Regions from separate parts of the Micromonospora sp. I033 genome, predicted to be linked through region 3. Evidence: riboswitches for the same ligand, from Rfam matches in the RefSeq annotation. Region 3 holds a riboswitch; each other region holds the start of a gene.
The links. A riboswitch is a leader RNA that binds a small molecule or an ion and turns the genes downstream of it on or off. The one in region 3 is predicted to bind cyclic di-AMP.
Positions count from the first base shown of each region.

Region 1: it holds a riboswitch for cyclic di-AMP, as region 3 does, so the genes downstream of both, ACW0Q9_RS11270 (transglycosylase family protein) here and ACW0Q9_RS08380 (C40 family peptidase) in region 3, are expected to answer to the same signal.
Region 2: it holds a riboswitch for cyclic di-AMP, as region 3 does, so the genes downstream of both, ACW0Q9_RS21615 (coiled-coil domain-containing protein) here and ACW0Q9_RS08380 (C40 family peptidase) in region 3, are expected to answer to the same signal.

Region 1 is NZ_JBSSLX010000048.1:2,862-10,112, reverse strand. Features, by position in the region: gene ACW0Q9_RS11280 (M4 family metallopeptidase) at 1-793, shown strand, start outside; gene ACW0Q9_RS11275 (YbaB/EbfC family nucleoid-associated protein) at 894-1,352, opposite strand; gene ACW0Q9_RS11270 (transglycosylase family protein) at 1,489-2,148, opposite strand; cyclic di-AMP (ydaO/yuaA leader) riboswitch at 2,154-2,310, opposite strand; gene ACW0Q9_RS11265 (glycoside hydrolase family 3 protein) at 2,464-4,296, opposite strand; gene ACW0Q9_RS11260 (LLM class flavin-dependent oxidoreductase) at 4,466-6,025, shown strand; gene ACW0Q9_RS11255 (winged helix-turn-helix transcriptional regulator) at 6,112-6,582, shown strand; gene ACW0Q9_RS11250 (SDR family oxidoreductase) at 6,612-7,251, shown strand, end outside.
Region 2 is NZ_JBSSLX010000147.1:4,637-11,887, forward strand. Features, by position in the region: gene ACW0Q9_RS21590 (cellulose binding domain-containing protein) at 1-208, shown strand, start outside; gene ACW0Q9_RS21595 (hypothetical protein) at 272-676, opposite strand; gene ACW0Q9_RS21600 (STAS domain-containing protein) at 1,106-1,465, shown strand; gene ACW0Q9_RS21605 (SRPBCC family protein) at 1,570-2,022, shown strand; gene ACW0Q9_RS21610 (hypothetical protein) at 2,024-2,536, opposite strand; gene ACW0Q9_RS21615 (coiled-coil domain-containing protein) at 2,633-3,793, opposite strand; cyclic di-AMP (ydaO/yuaA leader) riboswitch at 3,799-3,929, opposite strand; gene ACW0Q9_RS21620 (cation diffusion facilitator family transporter) at 4,073-4,987, opposite strand; gene ACW0Q9_RS21625 (HelD family protein) at 5,080-7,194, opposite strand.
Region 3 is NZ_JBSSLX010000032.1:7,317-13,976, reverse strand. Features, by position in the region: gene ACW0Q9_RS08395 (zinc metalloprotease) at 1-978, shown strand, start outside; gene ACW0Q9_RS08390 (pyridoxamine 5'-phosphate oxidase family protein) at 1,044-1,589, opposite strand; gene dcd (dCTP deaminase) at 1,668-2,246, shown strand; gene ACW0Q9_RS08380 (C40 family peptidase) at 2,302-3,339, opposite strand; cyclic di-AMP (ydaO/yuaA leader) riboswitch at 3,353-3,488, opposite strand; gene ACW0Q9_RS08375 (N-acetylmuramoyl-L-alanine amidase) at 3,730-5,736, shown strand; gene ACW0Q9_RS08370 (C40 family peptidase) at 5,801-6,660, opposite strand, start outside.

The DNA.
Region 1 (7,251 bases), on a different contig from region 3:
CAACCACTGGTTCTACCTGCTGGCCAACGGCAGCAGCCCGACCAACGGCCAGCCGGCCAGCTCCACCTGCAACGGCAGCAGCGTGACCGGCCTGGGCATCCAGAAGGCCATGAAGATCATGTACAACGCGATGCTGCTGAAGACCTCGTCCTCGTCGTACCTGAAGTACCGGGTCTGGACGCTGCAGGCGGCGAAGAACCTCTACCCGACCAGCTGCACCGAGTTCAACACGGTCAAGGCCGCCTGGACCGCGGTCAGCGTGCCGGCGCAGACCGGTGAGCCGACCTGCACGGGCACGCCGACGCCGACGCCGACCACCACGACCACCCCGCCGTCGGGCAGCTGCACCGGCAACAAGCTGGCCAACCCCGGCTTCGAGTCCGGCAACGTGAGCTGGAGCGCCAGCTCCGGCGTCATCACCAACGACACCGCCCAGGCGGCGCACGGCGGCTCCTACAAGGCGTGGCTCGACGGCTACGGCTCGACGCACACCGACACCCTCACCCAGTCGGTGACCATTCCGGCCGGCTGCCGGGCGACGCTGAGCTTCTGGCTGCACATCGACAGCGCGGAGTCGACCACCACCACGGCGTACGACAAGCTGACCGTGAAGGCGGGCAGCACCACCCTGGCCACCTACTCCAACCTCAACAAGGCCACCGGCTACGTGCAGCGGTCCTTCGACATCTCGTCGCTGGCCGGCACCACCGCCACCATCTCGTTCAGCGGCGTGGAGGACAGCTCCCTGCAGACCTCCTTCGTCGTCGACGACACCGCGGTCACCCTGAGCTGACCACACCGGAGCGGCCGGTCGTCGTCCTCCCGACGGCCGGCCGCTCCGTCGTCTCCGCCGGGGCTCGGAGCGGGTCCGGGAGCGCGGTCCGGGGCGGCGGTCAGGCCGGGCGGGCCGCGCCGGAGCCGGCGCCGTCGCGGCGGATCCGGGCCGCGACGCCCTCCATGGCCCGGCCGAACCGCTCCATGTCCCGCGCGGACTGCTCGGGCAGGCCGCCGAGCCGCGCGGCGAGCGCGTCCACGTCGGCCTGGGCCGAGGCGCTGACCCGGGCGTCCAGCTCGGTGAGGGCGGCGTTCACGGCCGCCACCAGGTGCCCGCAGACGGCCTCCATGGACTCCTGGGCCAGCTCGGGGTCGACGGTGACGGACTCCAGCCGGCCACCCTGGACGGCGACGGCACGGATCCGGCCGCCGGCCGCGGCGCCCTCGGCCCGGAGCAACTCGGCCGGCGCGCCGTCGGCGTGCTCGGCGGCCCGGGACCGCATCGCGGACAGCGCCTGTTGGGTCCTGGTCAGCAGCTCGTCGAGGCTCGCGGCCGCGGAGAACGGGTCGTTGGTCATATCCGCGCTTTCTTCACGTCTTTCCGAGCACCGTGACGATAGCAACCGGCCCCGACGGAACCGAACGCCCGGCCGGGGACCCGGCCGGGCGTTCGGGTGCGGTGGATCCGGCCCGCACAGGACCGGATCCGGGGGCTCAGCGCAGGCGCAGCCGCTGGCCCGGGAAGATCAGTCCCGGGTCGTCGCCGACCACGCCCTTGTTGCGCTCGTAGAGGGCGTGCCAACCGCCGGCGACGTTCTTCGCGTCGGCGATCCCGGAGAGGGTGTCCCCGGGCCGGACCAGGTAGCTGCCGGCACCGCCGGTGCTCGGCGCGGTGCGCCGCTCGCTGCGGGTGGCGGACGGCCGGTCGCCGTGCGACGACCGCTTCGAGGTGGCCTTCTTCTTGGACTTCGTCGAGCCCGAGTCCCTGCTGGCGTACTTCTTGGTGGAGCCGCCCTTCTTGCCGCAGACCGGCCAGGCACCGATGCCCTGCCCGTCGAGGACCTTCTCGGCGATGGCGATCTGCTCGCCGCGGCTGGCCAGGTCGGCCCGGCTGGCGTACTTCTGGCCGCCGTAGCCGTTCCAGGTGCTCCGGGAGAACTGCAGCCCGCCGTAGTAGCCGTTGCCGGTGTTGATGTGCCAGTTGCCGCCGGACTCGCACTGCGCGATGGCGTCCCAGTTCACGCCGGCGGCGCTGGCCGGGGCGGCGGGGCCGAGGAGGGCGGCGGCGCCGGTGGCGGCGCCGACGACGAGCGCCCCGACGGCGGTGCGCCGCCGCGCGGCCCGTCGGTGACGGGCGACGTGTTCACTTGCCATGTGGATTTCCTCCACGCCGACGAGGTGAGCTGTCGGGTTCGGGCCGAGGAGCCCGGCCGCCGGAGGCGGCTTCACCCCGAGGTGTCGTGCACCGAGGAACGTGTGGGTCCCCCGCTCCCGCCCGAGGTCCAGGTACCACCAGGCCGGCGGCGGGATTAGGCGTTGCCGGCCCGTGGTGTCCGCGATCGCGAACGGATACGACGTTAGGAACGGTTTCGACCGGTCGCCCACCTCTTGTGAAGTTCTTCACCCGGCCGGGCGAAGGGGACGCCGTCCGAGTTGCGCACCGTCCGAAAGTGCCTTATGAGTGGCGGCTCAGTACGTGAGGCCGTAACCCTGCGGGAAGAGCGGGACCTGCCCGTCGCCGGCGTTGATCGGCTGCTGGCTGGCCGAGTTCATCCAGGTCATCGGCAGTTTGCCGGTCGGCGCGTACCCGCCGAAGAGGACATCGGCCACGCCGCCGCCCTCGGTGCCGGGAAGCCAGGCGGCCAGCAGCGCGTCCCACCTCGGCAGTTCGGCCGAGACGTCCATGGGCCGGCCGGAGACCAGCACCACGATCACCGGCACGCCCGCGTTCCGCAGCGTCGCGATGGTCCGCAGGTCGTCCCGGTCCAGGCTCATGCTGCCGGTCCGGTCGCCCTGGCCCTCGGCGTACGGTGTCTCGCCGACCACGGCGATCGCGGCCCGGTAGGTGCCGTCGACGCCGGTGCCGCGCTGGTTGTAGGTGACCGTCGTGGTCGGACCCACCGCGGCACGGATGCCCTGCAGGATGGTGGTGCCGGGGGTGACCGCCCCCGACGAGCCCTGCCAGGAGATCGTCCAGCCGCCGCTGGCGTTGCCGATGTTGTCGGCGCTCTTGCCGGCCACGAAGATCTTGTTGTTGTCCCGGGCCAACGGCAGGACGCCGCCGGTGTTCTTCAGCAGCACCTGCGACTGGCGGACGGCCTGCCGGGCCAGGGCCCGGTGCGCGGCGCCGCCGACCGTCGGGGTCCAGCTCCGGTCGGTGTACGGCCGCTCGAAGAGGCCCAGCTCGAACTTCTTGGTGAGGATGCGCCGGTTGGCGTCGTCGATCCGGCTCATCGGCACGTGCCCGTTCTGCACCTCGGCCCGCAGGGTGCTGAGGAAGGTCTTCCAGGCCGTGGGCACCATCACCATGTCGATGCCGGCGTTGATGGCCGTGCTGACCTCGGCCGCCGTGAAGCCGGCGGCGCCGTCGATCTGGTCGATGCCGTTCCAGTCGGAGACGACGAACCCGGAGAAGCCCAGCTCTCCCTTGAGGACGTTGGTGATCAGGTACTGGTGGCCGTGCAGCTTCACGCCGTTCCAGCTGCTGTAGGAGATCATCACCGAGCCGACCCCGCGCTGCACGGCCGCCTGGAACGGCGGCAGGTGGACGGCCCGCAGCTCGGCCTCGCTGAGCTGCGTGTTTCCCTGGTCGTCGCCGCCGGTGGTGCCGCCGTCGCCGACGTAGTGCTTGGCGGTGGCGAGCACCGAGGTGGGTCCGCCGAGGGTGCCGCCCTGCAGGCCGGTGATCAGCGTGGACAGGTTCGACGGCAGGTCCGGGGTTTCGCCGAATGACTCGTAGGTGCGGCCCCACCGGTCGTTGCGGGCCACGCAGAGGCAGGGGGCGAAGTTCCAGTCCACGCCGGTGCCGGTGATCTCCTCGGCGACGGCCTGGCCGATCTGCTGCACCAGGGCCGGGTCGCGGGTCGCGCCGAGGCCGATGTTGTGCGGGAAGATGGTCGCCCCGTACACGTTGTTGTGCCCGTGGACGGCGTCGACGCCGTAGATCATCGGGATGCCGAGCGGGGTGGCGAGGGCGGCGCGCTGGAAGCCGTCGTACATGTCGGCCCAGGACGCGGCGGTGTTCGGCGTGGGCGCGGAGCCGCCGCCGGAGAGGACCGACCCGAGCCGGTACGTGGTGAGGTCGCTCGCGGTGACCGAGCCGCGCTCGGCCTGGGTCATCTGGCCGAGCTTCTCGTCCAGGGTCATCCGGGCGAGCAGGTCGGCGACGCGGGTGGCGACGGGCAGCGTCGGGTCCTGGTACGGCAGGCCGGCCGCCGTGGCCGGGGCGGGCACGGCCAGGGCGGTGACCGCGACGAGCAGGAGAGCCAGACCGAGGGGACGGGGGTGGTGGTGACGGTTCACGGGTCGCTCCTTCCGGGAGGAACGCGGAGGCCGTTCACCGGCAGCCTATGCGCGCGGGCATCGACTGTGAACAATCCTCTCCGGTTCCGGAACCGCCCGGCGGGCCGGCGCCGGGCCGGACTACCGTGGGCAGGGTTCGCGCAAGATCGGCAGGAGGCGGCGGGACGGCATGACCGACTACGGACACGAGCTGGCCTTCGGCGGCTTCGTCACGCCCACCGCCGGCCGGTTCGAGCAGGTGGTGGCCCTGGCCAAGCTCTGCGAGCAGGTCAACCTGGACCTGGTCACCTTCCAGGACCACCCCTACCAGCCGGGCTTCCTGGACACCTGGACGCTGATGTCCTACCTGGCCGCGGCGACCAGCCGCATCCGGCTGGCCGGCAACGTGCTGAACCTGCCGCTGCGCCAGCCGGTGGTGCTTGCCCGCAGCGTGGCCAGCCTCGACCTGCTCAGCGGCGGCCGGGTGGAGCTGGGCCTCGGCGCCGGCGCGTTCTGGGAGGCGATCGAGGCGGTCGGCGGGCGGCGGCTCGGCGCCGGGCAGGCGGTGGACGCCCTCGACGAGGCGATCCGGGTGATCCGCGAGGTGTGGGACGCCGAGCGGCGCGGGATGGTCCGGGTCGAGGGCGAGCACTACCGGGTGGTCGGGGCGAAGCGCGGACCGGCGCCGGCGCACCCGGTGGAGATCTGGGTCGGCGCGTACAAGCCCCGGATGCTGCGGCTGGTGGGGCGCGTGGCGGACGGCTGGCTGCCGTCACTGGCGTACCTGCCGAACGGGGCGGCCGAGCTGCCGGCGCTGAACGCGGTGATCGACGAGAGCGCCGAGGCGGCGGGGCGGGACCCCCGGTCGGTGCGGCGGCTGCTGAACGTCAGCGGCCGCTTCGTCCGCTCCTCCGCCGGCTTCCTCGAGGGACCGCCCGAGCAGTGGGTGGAGGAGCTCGCCGGGCTGACCCTGGACCACGGCATCTCCACCTTCGTCCTCGGCGCCGACGACCCGACCGCGATCCAGCTCTTCGCCCAGGAGGTCGCGCCCGCGGTGCGGGAGCTGGTCGGCGCCGAACGCGCCGCGCCCGGCTCCCGGGCCGGCGCCGTCGAGGAGCAGCGCGAGGCCGGCGGCGCCACGGCGCTCGCGGTCACGCCCACCCCCGACCCGGGGGTACGGCTGACCGACCACCGGCTCTGGGACGAGTCCACCCGCCCGGCCGCCCCGCCGGCGCCGGCCGGGCACGTGTACACCCCGCACGCCCAGGCCGTCGGCGCGCACCTCGTCGACGTCCACGACCACCTGCGCCAGGAGCTGGCCCAGGTGCGCGACCTGCTGGAACAGGTCCGGCGGGGGGTGGTCTCCGCGGGCGCCGCCCGGGCCGTGCTCAACCAGCTGACCATGCGGCAGAACAACTGGACGCTCGGTGCGTACTGCGCCGCGTACTGCACGGCGGTGACCCAGCACCACGGCCTGGAGGACAACTCGATCTTCCCGCACCTGCGGCGCGCGGACCCGGGCCTGGCGCCCGTGCTCGACCGGCTGGAGGCGGAGCACGTGGTGATCCACGACGTGGTGGAGGGGGTGGACCGGGCCCTGGTCGACCTGATCCGCAACCCGGGCGACTTCACCGACATCCAGAAGGCGGTGGACGTCCTCACCGACACCCTGCTGTCGCACCTGTCGTGGGAGGAGCAGGTGATCGTGGAGCCGCTCGCCCGGCACGGCTTCTATTCCGGCCAGGTCTGAGGCCGGTTGTTCCCGCTCGCCGGCGCGTCGCGGCGTGAGATAGCTGACTTTGGGTTCCCTAAGTCAGAGGGGGTAGCGTCCTCGGCATGACGGACTTCCTCGCGCAGCGCGACGCCTGGCCCACCGCCACCTGCTCGATCGCCGCGGCGCTCGACACGGTCGGCAACCGGACCACGCTGCTCCTGCTGCGCGAGGCGTCCTTCGGCACCCGCCGCTTCGACGACTTCGCCCGCCGGGCCGGGGTCAGCGAGCCGGTGGCCGCCGCCCGCCTCAAGCAGCTCGTCGCCGACGGGCTGCTGGAGCGGCGGCCCTACCGCCAGCCCGGCCAGCGCACCCGGGACGAGTACCTGCTCACCGCCAAGGGGCGGGACCTGCTGCCGGTGCTCGCCGCCCTGCGCCAGTGGGGCGACGCGTACGCCGTCGACGAGCCGTCGGTCCGGCTGGCCCACCACGACTGCGGCGCCGCGGTGCACGTGGCGCTTCGCTGCGAAGCCGGCCACGACGTGCCCGGCGACGAGGTGGACCTGCTGCCCGGGCCGGGCCTGCGGCAGTCGTGACCTCCCTTCCACACCCTCAGGAGCCAGACATGAAGATCGCTGGACGCACCGCCCTGGTCACCGGGGCGAACCGGGGCTTCGGCCGCCACCTGGCCGCCGAACTGCTGGCCCGGGGCGCCACCGTCCACGCCGGCGCCCGCAACCCGGACACCGTCGACCTGCCGGGTGTCATCCCGGTGCGGCTGGACATCACCGACCCCGCGTCCGTGGCGGCCGCCGCGGAGTTGGCCGGCGACGTCACGCTGCTGGTCAACAACGCCGGCTCGGGCACCGGAGCCGACCTGCTCGACGCCGACCCGGCGAAGGTCCGGCTGGAGATGGAGACCCACTACTTCGGCACCCTGGAGATGGTGCGGGCGTTCGCCCCGCGGATCGCCGCCAACGGCGGCGGCACCGTGCTGAACGTCCTCTCCGCGCTCTCCTGGATCGCCCTGCCGGGCGTCGGGGCCTACAGCGCGGCCAAGTCGGCGGAGTGGGCGATGACCAACGCGCTGCGCGCGCAGCTCGCCGGCCGGGGCGTGCGGGTCGCCGGGCTGCACGTGGGCTACATGGACACCGACATGACCGCCGGCCTGGACGTGCCCAAGTCCGACCCGGCGGAGATCGCCCGGATCGCCGTCGACGGCATCGAGGCCGACCGGTACGAGATCGTCGCCGACGAGACCTCCC
Region 2 (7,251 bases), on a different contig from region 3:
CGGGTGGACGGTCACCTGGACCTTCCCGGACGGCCAGCGGATCACCCAGCTCTGGAACGGGTCGTACACGCAGACCGGCTCGGCCGTGACGGTCCGGGACGCCGGCTGGAACGGCAACCTCGGCGTCGGCGGGGTCACCACGGTCGGCTTCACCGGCACCTACCCGGGCGCGAACCGCGCCCCGACGCCCTCCTGCACCGCCCGCTGAGCACACCGCACACACGACGGTGGCCGTCCCCGACGTCCGGGGGCGGCCACCGTCGCGTCGGGTTCAGCCGTCGAGGCCGGCGGGGGAGTTGGGGCGGTCGACGTCCACGAACTCGATCTCGTCGACATCCCGCTCCCGGCTGCCGGCGGCCCGCGCGGCGGTGCCGGCGGCCCAGCCGATCGCCGCGCCGGCCAGCGCCGCGGCGATCAGCAGCGTCCAGGGCAGCGCCGGCCGGCGGCCGGCGAGCGCGTCGAAGGCGAGGCTGGCCCGGCGGCGGGCCTCCTCGGCGGCGGACCCGACCAGGTCGGTGGCGTCGTCGGCGAGGCCGGAGGAGTTGCGGCGGGCCGAGCGGGCGGCGTCCCGCACGCTGTCGCCGGCGGTGCCGACGGCGGAGAGCAGGTGCTGCCACGCCTGGTCGGCGACCCGCTCGGGCTTGCTGCGGCGGTCCAGCAGGGTGGATCCGAACATCGTGTTACCTCCTCGGGGTGCCGGAGTCCGGCGGCCGGTTCGGACTCCGTGTCGTCGCGCGTGACGGTTCGCTCACCGGAGCAGTGCCCCGACCGGACCCGGCGCAAACCCCCGGGTGGGGCGGCTGACACCGACCGGGGTCCGCGTGGGACGAACCACTCGAACGCGCCGGGGTCGGGTGCCACCCGGGCGAGCGCCGGCCCGCTACCCTGGGTCGGCGGATCGGCCGGGACCGGACCGGTCGATCGACCGGTTGGGATCCGCGCCGCAGGGAAATAGGAGCCCGGAGGTCCGGATTGGGATGCCCAGGTGTGCCCAGTCCGCGAATTGCTCATCCCGAGGGGTGGCGACCGAGGCCGTCGGAGGAATACTCTCGGTCGCGGCCCGCGTACTGATGAGGCGCCCAGTTGGGCGAGTGGAGGTGCTCGCGTGAGCCTGTCGATCGTGAAGTCGGTGCTGTCGGGTGGTGTCGTCCAGATCGCCCCGCGTGGGGAGATCGACGTCGACACCGCGTACGAGGTGCGGGAAGCGATTGCCGAGGTGCTCGCCAAGGGCCGCCCCTCCCGGATCGAGCTCAACATGCGGCTCGTCACCTTCATCGACTCGGTCGGCATCAGCGCCATGGTCGCCGGCTTCCAGACCTGCGAGGTCAGCGGCGTCAAGCTGGTGGTCACCGAGCCGAGCCGGTTCGTGCACCGGCAGCTCTGGGTGACCGGCCTGCTCGGCCTCTTCGGCGCGCCCGAGCCCTGGTTCGCCGACAGCACCCCCGAGGTGCTCCCCGGCGCCTGATCCGCCCCCACCCTCGTTGTAGCCGCCAGGGACTTCCGACCCGTTGCCAGCCCGGCTCCCGTACGGGACGATCGTGCGAACTCACGACGGCGAGGGGGTACCGCTTGCTCAGCAGCGACAGCTTCAGCTACACCGTGCAGGCCCGGTGCACCCGGGCGCACGCGGTGGCCCTGCTCGGCGACCTGAGCCGGCAGGGCGAGCTGCATCCGCTGATCGTCCGGGTCCGGCAACTGCCGCCCCGCCCGGGCGCGCTCGCCAGCTACGCCATCACCGACCGGCTGGCGCTCGGCCCGCTGCACTTCCCGGTCACCTACCAGGCCGACGTGCTGATCGCCAACGAGGACGAGGTGGTCACCGTGGCCCGGCAGCAGCCGGCCACCACGGTGCGAAACCACACCCGGCTCCGCGACGAGCCCGACGGGGTGGTGCGGATCGACGTGGAGATCACCCTCTCCGCGCCGGCACCCCTGTTCGGGTACGCCTTCCGGCAGGCCCGGGCGGCGCACCTCGGGCTGGCCAGCCGGCTCGGCGCCACCCTGGAGGGGCAGGCGGCCTGACTCAGCCGGGTCGTCCGGCGGCCACCGGTCGACGGGCCGCCGGGCGGGCCGGCCGCAGCCGCCCCCACGGCTTGTACGTGGACAGCACGGTGACGACGAGCAGCAGCGTGCTGGAGGCGGTCGGTGCGACCACCAGGTCGACGCGCAGGTGGGCGTCGGCCGCCCCGGCCAGCTCGCCGAGATGGCGGATCCGCGGGGTGAGCAGTAGCAGCACCAGCGTGAGCACCACCGTGGTGACGGCGAACTTCACCAGCACCCAGCGCCAGCGCAGCAGCCCCCACGGGGTGAGCAGCGCACTGGCCAGCCCGACCAGCCAGACCACCACGCTCAGCGGGGCGAACAGCCAGGTGACCAGGAGCGCGGCCGCCGGATAGACCACCTCGGGGTCGGCCCCGCGCAGCCCGGCCACGCCGAGGGCGAGCAGCACCAGGTCGGCGCCGAGCCAGCCCAGCGAGGTGACCAGGTGCAGGGTGAGCAGGGCCTTGCGCCCGGCGGGGGAGAGTCGACCAGTCATGCCCCCGATGCTCGGCCCTGGCCGGCGCCGCGTCGTGGGCCGCGCGGCGACACCCGGCGTACGTCGTGGGGCGTAGGCCGGGTGCCGCCGGGGCGGTCAGTACACCGACAGGTGCACGTGGTTGGTGTGGTCGCTGGACGGGTCGCCGTTGCCGCCGCTGTACGCCTTCCAGCCGCTGCTGGGCAGCCAGATCTGCTTGTACCAGATCACGTAGAGGACGGCGAGCGGGTCGGCGTTGCGGACGAAGTAGGCGGCGAGGTTGTTGCCGTAGGTCCGGTCGCCGCCGGTGGCCACGCCGCCGAAGCCGTCCTTCTGCGCGGCGAAGTCGCAGGCCCGCCCCTTCGGGTGCTCGCCCGAGCCGCTGGGCCGGTAGCAGGAGACGTACCGGGTGAAGCCGGCCGCCTTGGCCTGCTGGAGCGCGTGCAGCGTACGCGGGGTGATGCAGCCGTCGGCGGGCGTCGGGTCGTTGACGCTGCACGACTCCGGCGGCCAGGAGCCGTCGGCGTTGCGCGGGGCCGGCTTGGCGTTCGCCGAGGAGGTGCCCTGCACGCTGCCGCCGCCGCTGCTCGATGCCCGGTCGTTCGCCACCTCCAGGGCGCGTTCGGCCTGCTGCTTGCGCTTGGCCATCACGGCGACCTGCTTGCGCTGCTCCCGGATCTCGCCGGTGAGCGCGGCCTGGGTGCGGTTGGCCTCGTCCCGGGTCTCGATCAGGTCGCGCAGCACCCGGTCCTCGTGCGCGGCCACCTGCTCCAGCGCCGCCGCGCGGTCCATGAAGCCCTGCGGGCTGCTGCTGTCGAGCAGGGCCGCGGCCGTGCCCATCCGCCCGGCCCGGTACGCCACCCCGGCGATCTCGCCGACCTTGGCGTCCCGGACGGTCAACTCGGCGTTGACCGTCTTGAGCTGGGCGGTGAGCTGCTGTTGCCGGGTCACCGAGCGGTTGAGCGCGGCCCGCGCCTCCAGCCAGCCCTTGCTGGCCGCGTCGAGCTGGGCGCGCAGCGCCGGCGTGCCGCCCTCGTCGTCGCCGGGTGCGGCGGCGAGCAGGCCGGTCGGGGAAGCCGCCGAAGCGGGTGCGGCGGCGAGCAGGCCGGTCGGGGAAGCCGCCGAAGCGGGTGCGGCGGCGAGCAGGCCGGTCGGGGAAGCCACCGCACCCGCTGAAGCGGGGGAGACCGGCGCGGTCACGACGCCGAGGGCGAGCGTCGCGACGAGCAGGGCCGCCAACCGGGCGACCGTCCGTCGTACAGGTGCCACTGGGGGCATTCACGTGTCCTTCCGTCAACCGCCGACCGGGTTAGCTGACGGGTTCGGGACGGAAGATCCCTACCGCTGACGCGGATGCACCCCACGAACGTGGTTCCCCGGCTCGCCCCTGCGGGCGATTAGGCGCCGGCCACCGCAGGCGCCGGTGGGCGCCGCCCGGCGGAGGCCGCGACCGAGCCTACCGGCGCTGTCCGGGGCCGGCTCCGCTGGTGGGAGCCGGTGGCCCGGTCAAAACCGGCATAAGTGCACAATAGCCACTTGGATTTAAGATTGCCCTAATTACCACTCGACCGCACCACAGGCCCCGGGGGACGCTCCGGGTTCGATCTGTAACGTCGCGTGGTCGATCGAGAAGTCCTCGTGCAGGGCGGCCCGGGCGGCGGCCAGCACCTCGCCGACCTCGGCCCCCGGGGCCATGGTCAGGTGTGCCGAGGCCACCTCCATGCCGGACGTGAGCGTCCAGACGTGCAGGTCGTGCACCTCGGCGACGCCGGGCACCGCGGCCAGCCGGTCGTGCACCGCGGTCACCTGGAGGTGCTCCGGGGCGGCCTGCACCAGGATCCGCACCGCGGCCCGGCCGAGCCGCCACGTACGCGGCAGGATGAACAGCCCGATCGCCACGGCGACCAGCGGGTCGGCCCACCACCAGTCGGTGACCGCGATGACCACGGCGGCGCCGATCACCCCGAGCGAGCCGAGCAGGTCGCCCAGCACCTCCAGGTACGCCCCCCGCAGGTTGATGCTCTCCTCCGCGCCGGCGCGCAGCAGCGCGAACGCGGCGATGTTGGCGAGCAGGCCGAGCACCGCCACGGCGAGCATCGGCCCGGCGAGCACCTCCGGCGGCTCGCCGAACCGGCGTACCGCCTCGATCACGACGTAGACGGCCACGGCGCCGAGCAGCACCGCGTTGGCCAGCGCGGCCAGCACCTCCAGCCGGTAGAGCCCGAAGGTGCGCTGCGGGTCGGTGTCCGCGTGCCGGGTGGCGGTGATCGCGGCGAGCGCCATGCCGATGCCGAGGACGTCGGTGAACATGTGCCCGGCGTCGGAGAGGAGGGCCAGCGAGCCGGTGGCGAACGCGGCCACCGCCTCGACCACCATCAGGGCGGTGAGCAGCGCGAAGGCACCCCAGAGTCGACCCCGGTGGCGGTGCGCGGCGTTGGCCACCGCGCCGCTGTGGTCATGACCTGCGCCCACGCCCACACCCTCTCGTCCGTCGCCCCGGCCGGGCTCAATCTATGCTCACATCGCTATATGTGCAAGTGAAGGCCGGGGGCGGGGAGCCGTCGTCAGCCGACCGGGTCGAGCGTGGTCAGGCGCTGGGTGGCCCGGGAGAGCGCCACGTAGAGGGTGCGGACGCCCGACCCCGGATCGGCCCGGATCTCGCTCGGGGCGACCAGCACGACCCCGTCGTACTCCATGCCCTTGGCCTGGAGGCTGGTCACCACCTGGAGCCGGCCGCCGAGGTCACCCAGCCAGCCGGCCACCTCGTCCCGGCGCGGCACCGGCGTGATCACCCCCACCGTGCCCTCGACCTCGGCCAGCAGCGCGCGGGCCGCCGCCGCGGTGGCGGCGGCCAGGTCGGCGGCGGGCACGGTCCGCTCGACCGGTGCCACGCCGGTGGAGCGGACCGCGGTGGGCAGGGCGAGGTCCGGGTGCACGCGGTGGATCTCCGCGGCCGCCACCGCGAAGATCTCGGCCGAGTTGCGGTAGTTGGTGGTCAGCTCGTACCGGTGCCGGCGGCGCCGGCCCAGCGCCTGGTCCCGGGCCCGCGCCAGCTCCTGCGGGTCGCCGGTCCAGGCGGTCTGCGCCGGGTCGCCCACCACCGTCCAGGAGGCCAGCCGGCCCCGCCGGCCGATCATCCGCCACTGCATCGGCGAGACGTCCTGCGACTCGTCGACCACCACGTGGGCGTAGTCGCGGTAGTCCTCGGGGCGCTCCCGGGCTGCGGCCCGGGCGGCCCGCTGCCGGTCGGCGAACGTGCTCAGCTCGCGGACGCCGCCGGCCAGCTGGAACGGGTCCCGCTTCGGCTTCGCCCGCTGCACCGGCCGGCCGAGCAGCGCGTCCAGCTCGTCCAGCAGCGCCACGTCGGCGATGGTCGGCCCCTCGGCGCCCAGGCTCCGGTACGCCCCGGTCAGCAGCCGGATCTCGGCCCCGGAGAGGACGCCACCGGCGTACCGGCGCAGCCGCTCCGGGCGGGCCAGCCAGCCCAGCACGTGGCGCGGGTGCAGTCGGGGCCACCAGGCCTTGAGGAACTCGCGGAACTCCGGCCGCTCGATGATCTCGTCCTCGAAGGCGGGCTGCTCCGGCAGCCGGCCGATCCGCAGCCCGCGGGCCTGCGCCCAGAGGGCGGCGAGGACCGCGTCGAAGGCCGCCCGGCGCACCTCGTTGCGGCGCGCGCCACGGGACAGCGTCCGGTCCCGGATCGCGTCCAGCTCGGCGCGCTCCAGCCGGAGCAGCTCGCCCCGGTAGAGCAGGCGCAGCTCGGCGGGGGAGTCGGGCACCGCGTCCCGGACCGCGCGCTCCAGCACCCGGCGCATCCGCAGCGAACCCTTCACGGCCGCCACCTCGGGCGGATCCGTCCGGGTCACCGAGACCCCGGGAAAGAGCGAGCCGAGCGAGTGCAGGGTGGCCGTCTCCTCGCCGAGCGAGGGGAGCACCGAGGCGATGTACTGGACGAACACGCTCGACGGGCCGACCACCAGGATGCCCCCGCCGGCGTAGCGGGCCCGGTCGGAGTAGAGCAGGTAGGCGGCCCGGTGCAGGGCCACCGCGGTCTTGCCGGTGCCCGGGCCGCCGGAGACGATCGTGACGCCGTTGCCGGGGGAGCGGATCGCCTCGTCCTGCTCCCGCTGGATGGTGGCGACGATGTCCCGCATGCCGTGCCCGGTGGCCCGGGAGAGGGTGGCCAGCAGCGCGCCGTCGCCGACCACCGCCATGTCCGGCGGCGCCGACTCCGGGTCCAGCAGGTCGTCCTCGATCCGGGTGATCCGCTCCGCCGACGACTGGATCGTGCGCCGCCGCACCACGCCACGCGGCTCGGCCGGCGTGGCCTGGTAGAACGCGGCGGCGGCCGGCGCCCGCCAGTCCACCACCAGCGTCTCGGCGTTCTCGCCGCGCACCCCGAGCCGCCCCACGTGCAGCACCTGCCCGGTACGCAGGTCCAGCCGGCCGAAGACCAGTCCCTCGTGCTCCGCGTCCAGCACGTGCCGGCGCTGCGCCGCGTGGAAGACCATCGCGTCCCGCTCGACCAGCGCGCCGAAGTTGCCGACCCGGGCCAGCCGGTAGCCCTCCCGCTCGGCGTCGGCGGCCGACCGACGCAGTTCCGCCAGCCGGGCGTACACCCGGTCGAGATGCCGCTGTTCGGCGGCGATCTCCCGTTCCAGGGTGGTCTGGTCGCTCAACGCGGGGGCTCCTGTGCTCAGACGGCGGGCTGAATGAGGGTACGGGCTGCCCACGCG
Region 3 (6,660 bases):
CTCCGTCCCAACCTGCTGACCCGGCGTGCCGCCGGAGTCGCATCGACGACCCTCGCGCTGCTGCTCAGCACCGCCGCCGTCGGCGTCGTCCCCGCAGCATCGGCCTTCTCGGCCGCCCCGTCCGGCTCCTGCGTCGAGCCGGCCGACGTCCACTCGGATGCCCGCGTGAAGAAGGGTGGACACGCCAAGCTGGACCCGAACGAGCTGACCGCCAAGCAGGTCCGCGAGCGTGACGCCGACCTGGCCGCGGCGCTGCGTGAGCGGGCCAACTTCCGCGCCGGCGCCGGGGCGACCCCGCTGGCCACGGTGACCATCCCCGTCGTCGTCCACGTCATCCAGCGCGACAGCACCCGGGCCGGCGGCAACATCCCGGACTCCCTGATCACCTCGCAGATCAGCGTGCTCAACCAGGCCTACAGCGGTGCCACCGGCGGCGCCCCCACCGCCTTCAGCTTCCAGCTCGCCAAGATCAACCGGGTGACCAACCCGGCCTGGTACCCGATCGTCCAGGGTTCCTCGGCCGAGCGCTCGATGAAGACCTCGCTGCGCGAGGGCGGCAAGAACACCCTCAACATGTACCTGGGCGAGCTGAGCGACGACCTGCTCGGCTGGGCCACCTTCCCCCAGCGCAAGCTGAACAGCATGGACGGCGTGGTCGTGCTGAGCGAGTCGCTGCCGGGTGGCACCGCGACCAACTACAACCAGGGCGACACCGGCACCCACGAGATCGGCCACTGGCTGAACCTCTACCACACCTTCCAGGGCGGGTGCTCCGGCTCGGGCGACAGCGTCTCCGACACCCCGGCCGAGGCGTCGCCGGCCTTCGAGTGCCCGACCGGTCGGGACACCTGCACCACCGCCGGCCTGGACCCGATCACCAACTTCATGGACTACACCTACGACTCGTGCATGTACCAGTTCACCGCTGGTCAGGCGAGCCGCATGCTGACCGCGTGGAACGCCTACCGCGCGGCCTGACCGTCCCGCACCACGAGCCGGTGCCGGTCCCGTCCTCGGACGGGGCCGGCACCGGCCTTTCGGGGTCAGGCCGCCGGGCGGCGGGTGTCAAAGCCGTGCCGGCCGCGCCGGCCCTCCGGGGCGAGCGGGTCCCGCCGGGCCGGGGCGGTCGCCCTCGGGTCGAGCCAGACCCGCACCTCCGGCCGGCCGCCACCGGGGCGGGCCACCTGGTCGCGCCGGGTCAGCATCGCCACGTCGACGGTGAACTCGAACAGCCGCCAGTCGCCCTGCGGTGCGGCCCGGCCGATCCGGGCCACCCGGGCCACCGTCGCCGGGTCGGTCACCGGGCGGGCCCGGCCGGCCACGTAGGCCTCGTCGTCGCTCTCCTCGGGCGGGAACGAGTGCAGCGCGTAGCGGCCGTCGCGTTCGAGGTCGCGGCGCTTGGGTGAGTCGATGACGAAGCACCAGAGCCCGTCGTCGGTGATGACCGGGGAGACCGGGTGCACCCGCGGGCCGCCGTCGGCGCGGACCGTGGCGAGGTAGCCGAAACCCGGCCCGTACTGCTGCAACAGGAGGCGGATCTCGTCGGCGAGTCGGGGCTCGTCGGCGGCGAATTCGGACCAGGAAGCCATGCGGACATTCTATCGAACACATGTACGAAGATGTAGTCCGACACGCAGGTCACCCGTACCGGTCGCTATGGTGTTCCGATGCTGCTCTCCGACCGCGACCTGGTCTCCGAGATCAAGGCGGGCACGCTCGCGCTGGAGCCCTTCGAGCCCACGCTGGTGCAACCGTCCAGCATCGACGTACGTCTGGACCGGCTGTTCCGGGTCTTCAACAACCATCTCTACACGCACATCGACCCGGCCGTGCAGCAGGACGACCTCACCTCGATGGTGGAGGTGCCCGAGGGCCAGCCGTTCGTGCTGCACCCGGGCGAGTTCGTGCTCGCCTCCACGCTGGAGGTCATCTCGCTGGGCGACCAGCTCGCCGGGCGCCTGGAGGGCAAGAGCTCACTGGGCCGACTCGGCCTGCTCACCCACTCCACGGCCGGCTTCATCGACCCGGGCTTCTCGGGGCACGTCACGCTGGAGCTGTCCAACGTGGCGAACCTGCCGATCACGCTCTGGCCGGGCATGAAGATCGGCCAGCTCTGCATCTTCCGGCTCTCGTCGCCGGCCGAGCATCCGTACGGCTCGGCGGTCTACGGGTCGCGCTACCAGGGGCAGCGGGGGCCGACCCCGAGCCGGTCGTGGCAGAACTGGCGCACCTGGCCGACCCGCTGAGGGACGCCACGAACGGCGCAGGGGCCCCCGCGACGCGGGAGCCCCTGCGGACCGGTCAGCCCGGGCGGCCGTAGCTGTTGATCTGGCCGTCGTCGACGCGTTTCATCGTGATCGGCTTGCCGGACTGGGAGGCGTGCACCACCCAGCCGTCGCCCACGTACATGGCGACGTGGTGCAGGTCGCTGTAGTAGAAGACGAGGTCGCCGGCCCGCAGCTCGCTCCGGCTCACCCGCCTGGTCACGTCGTGCTGCTGCCGGGCGTTGTGCGGCAGCGAGACGCCGGCCTTGGCCCAGGCCGCCATGGTGAGCCCCGAGCAGTCGTAGTGGTCCGGGCCGGCGGCGCCCCAGACGTAGATCTTGCCGATCTGGGCGCAGGCGAACTTGACCGCGACGCCGGCCGGGCCACCGGGGTAGCCGGCGGGGCAGGGCGCGGGGCGCAGCGGACCGCCGCCGCCGTTGCCGTAGACCTTGAGCCGGAGCTTCTGGAGCTTGACGATCTCGGCGTCGATCTGCTTCTTCTTCGCCGCGAGCTGGGCCTCGGTGCGGGCCAGCTCGGTGATCATCTTGTCGAGTGGCTGCTTCTTGGCGGCCAGTTCGTCGCGCAGCTCGGCGACCGCCTGCACCTGCTTCTGCTGACGGCTCGCGAAACGGTCGAGCAGAGCGAGGCCGTCCACCAGTTCACTCGGCGACCGGCTGCCCAGCAGCGCGTTGACGGTGGAGAGGTTGTTGTCGCCCTTGTACGCGTCGGCGGCGAGGCCACCCACCTGACCGAGGGCGGCGTCCACCCGGGCCTCGAGCGGGGCGATCTGCTTGGCGAGCGCGGCGGCCTGCTTCCGCTTGGCGGCGAGCTGCTCGCGGGTGGCGTTGACCTGTTCGATGATCGGTTCGAGCTTGTTCCAGTCCTGGTCGATCTGGCGCTCGATCTCGGCGACCGACGGCTCGGCGTGGGCCGCCGTGGCGCCGCCGGTCAGGACGACGGCGGTGCCGACCAGGGCGGCGAGGGCGGTGGTGCAGCGGGACCAGCGGGAACGCGGCGCAGCCGTGGACCGGTCGACCGACCGGCCGGACGGTGGCCGCGGGGCATGGTGTGCCACCGGGCTTCCGTACTCCTTCTTCCTGCCCGCCTACCGGGTTAGCTGACGGGTTCGGGCGGGAAGGGAGCCGCCCTACCGCAGTGGCTGCGGATTCACCCCAGTTACCTGGGTCCCCGGCTCGCCCGGAGGCGACTCGGCGGTGTCGGACCGTCACCACCCGGGTTGGACGGTGAAACTGGCGGCCGACGATTGACCAGAGTAGAGACGCCCGTTATCGATCCGCAACCCGAGCCGCCGTGACACTCCGTACCCGAAGGATTTTTTCACGTGAGATTACCTATCGGAAAGGTATTGACCCGGGGGGTGCGTGGGGTGAGGGTGAGGACGCAGTGACCCCCATCCCTGTCTGGAGGTTCGATGCACCTCTCACCCCCACCGTCGGGCAGACGGATGCTGCTGGCAGCCGCCGTCGCGGCCGCCACCGCGCTGGTGACGACCGGACCGGTGGCCGCCGAACCGCTCACCGCCCAACCCGCCACCGACCGCCAGGAGCAGTACGCCGCCGCCGCGGCGGAGTACGGCGTGCCGCAGAGCGTCCTGCTCGGCGTCTCGTACCTGGAGTCGCGCTGGGACACCCACCCGGGCCAGCCGAGCACCAGCGGCGGCTACGGCCCGATGCACCTCACCGACGCCCAGCACGTCCTCTCGGCCCCGGCCAGCGGCCACGTCGACGAGGACGAGGACCCGCGGGGCGACGACTCGCGCCCGCTCACCCTCGACCCGGCCATCGCGGCCGCACCGGCCGAGGACGTGCTGCCGCAGGCGTCCCTGCAGACGCTCGACGCCGCCGCGGCGCTCACCGGTCTCGGCGAGGAGACGCTGCGGACCGACCCGGCCGCCAACATCCGGGGCGGGGCGGCGCTGCTCGCCTCGTACCAGAAGGAGCTGGGTGCGCCGGTCGGCGCCGGCACCGACCCGGCGGCCTGGTACGGCGCGGTGGCCCGCTACTCCGGCGCGGACACCGAGGACGCGGCGGCGGCGTTCGCCGACGAGGTCTACGACCAGCTCGGCCTCGGCGCGGCCCGGACCACGGACGACGGCCAGCGGGTGACGCTCGCCGCCACGGCGGTGACGCCGGACCAGTCCGGGCTGCACAGGCTGGGGCTGCGCCGCGCCGAGCGGCCGGACGGCCTGGAGTGCCCGGTGCGGCTCGCCTGCGAGTGGATCCCCGCGCCGTACGCGGAGTACTACATCCCCAAGACGGGCACCTGGGACTACGGCAACCACGACATCGGCAACCGGCCGGCCCAGCAGAAGATCGAGTACATCGTCATCCACGACACCGAGGGCTACTTCCGCCCGAGCGTCGACCTGGTGCAGCGGGCCGACTACCTGGGCTGGCACTACACGCTGCGGTCGGTGGACGGGTACGTGGCCCAGCACATCAAGGCCAAGGACGTCGGGTGGCACGCCGGCAACTGGTACGTCAACGCCAAGTCCATCGGCCTGGAGCACGAGGGCTTCGCCGGGCACGGCACCTGGTACACCGAGGCGATGTACCGGGCCTCCGCCAAGCTGGTCCGGCACCTGGCGCTGAAGTTCCAGATCCCGCTGGACCGGCAGCACATCATCGGCCACGACAACGTCCCCGGCACGGTCGCCGGCAACGTGGCGGGGATGCACTGGGACCCGGGCCCGTACTGGGACTGGTCGCACTACTTCGACCTGATGAAGGCGCCGTTCCGGTCCACCGGGACCGCGCACACCGGGCTGGTCACCATCGACCCCGACTTCGCCACCAACCAGCCGGCCTTCATCGGCTGCAACCGGCAGCCGCCGGGCGTCCCCACTCCGCCGCCGCCGGCCGCCCCTTGTCCGCTGCGCGGCTCGTCCGCGGTGGTCCTGCACACCGCGCCGAGCACGACCGCCCCGCTGGTCAACGACCGCGGTCTGCGGCCGGACGGCACGCCGGACACCATGTACATCTCCGACCACGGCGCCCGCGCCTCGGCCGGTCAGACGTACGCCCTGGCCGACGTGCAGGGTGACTGGACGGCGATCTGGTACCTCGGGCAGAAGGCCTGGTTCCTCAACCCGGCCTCGGCGCCCACCGCCAAGTGGTCGGCGGGCTTCGTGGTGACGCCCAAGCCCGGGAAGACCACCATCCCGGTGTACGGCCGCGCCTACCCGGAGAAGGAGGCCTACCCGGCCACCATCCCCTTCCAGGGCGTCTCCCCGCTCCAGTACACCTTCCCGGCCGGCCAGCGGTACGCGCTCGGCGGCGTGCTGCCGAGCGAGTACTACCGGGCGGTCTCCTTCGACGGCTCCGCCCCGGACGACCGGACCGTGGTCCGCGGCGAGACCCGGTACGTGCAGATCCAGTTCGGCCACCGGATCATGTACGCGAACCTCGACGACGTGCTGATCCTGCCGTCGGCGATCGGCTCGCCGAGCTGACGGTCCCGACGACGAAGGCCCCCGGTCCGCGTGGACCGGGGGCCTTCGTGCTGCTCAGGGAGGGTCAGTAGGGCCTGCGGTAGCCGGCGACCGGCATGTAGGAGACCTTGCTGACCTGGACCGGTTTACCGGTGCGGGGTGCGTGCACCATCAACCCGTTGCCCAGGTAGAGCCCGACATGGTGCAGGTCGCTGTAGAAGAAGACCAGGTCGCCCGGTCGGGCGTCGCTGGACGAGATCTTCCTGCCCTCGTTCCACTGCGCGCCGGTGAAGTGGGTGAGCGAGATGCCCGCCGCCTTGTAGGCGTACTGGGTGAGGCCGGAGCAGTCGAACGAGTTCGGGCCGGTGGCGCCCCAGACGTACGGGTCACCGACCTGGAGGCACGCCGTCTTGATCGCGGTCCGCGCCGCGCTGCTCACCACACCGTCGATGGCCGGGCAGCCCTCCGGACGGATCGAGGTCACCGGCAGCATCGCCGTCAGCCGCTTGATCTCGGAGTCGATCTGCTTCTTCTTCGCCGCCAGCTCGTTGCTCTGCTTGATCTCGGTGGCGATCAGCGCGTCCAGCTTCTGCTTCTGCCGGTTGTACTTGTCCCGCACGGCGAGCACGCCGGCGATCTGCCGGCGCTGGTCGTCGGCGAGCCGGTCGAGGATGACCAACTGCTCGGCGAGCGTGCCGGGCTTGGTGTTCACCAGCAGCGCGCCGAGATCCTGCGACGGGCCCTGGATGTAGTAGCGGGCCGCGATGTCACCGACCTTGTTCATGGCCAGCGCCGACTCCAGTTCGAGCGGCACCATCTTCTTCTCGAGGTCGGCCGACTTCTTCTTGTTGACCTTGAGCTGGGCACGCACCTTGTTGTACTGCTCGATGGTGGGCTCCAACTGCTCCCACTGCTTGTCGATCTGCGCGTCGATCTCGTCCACCG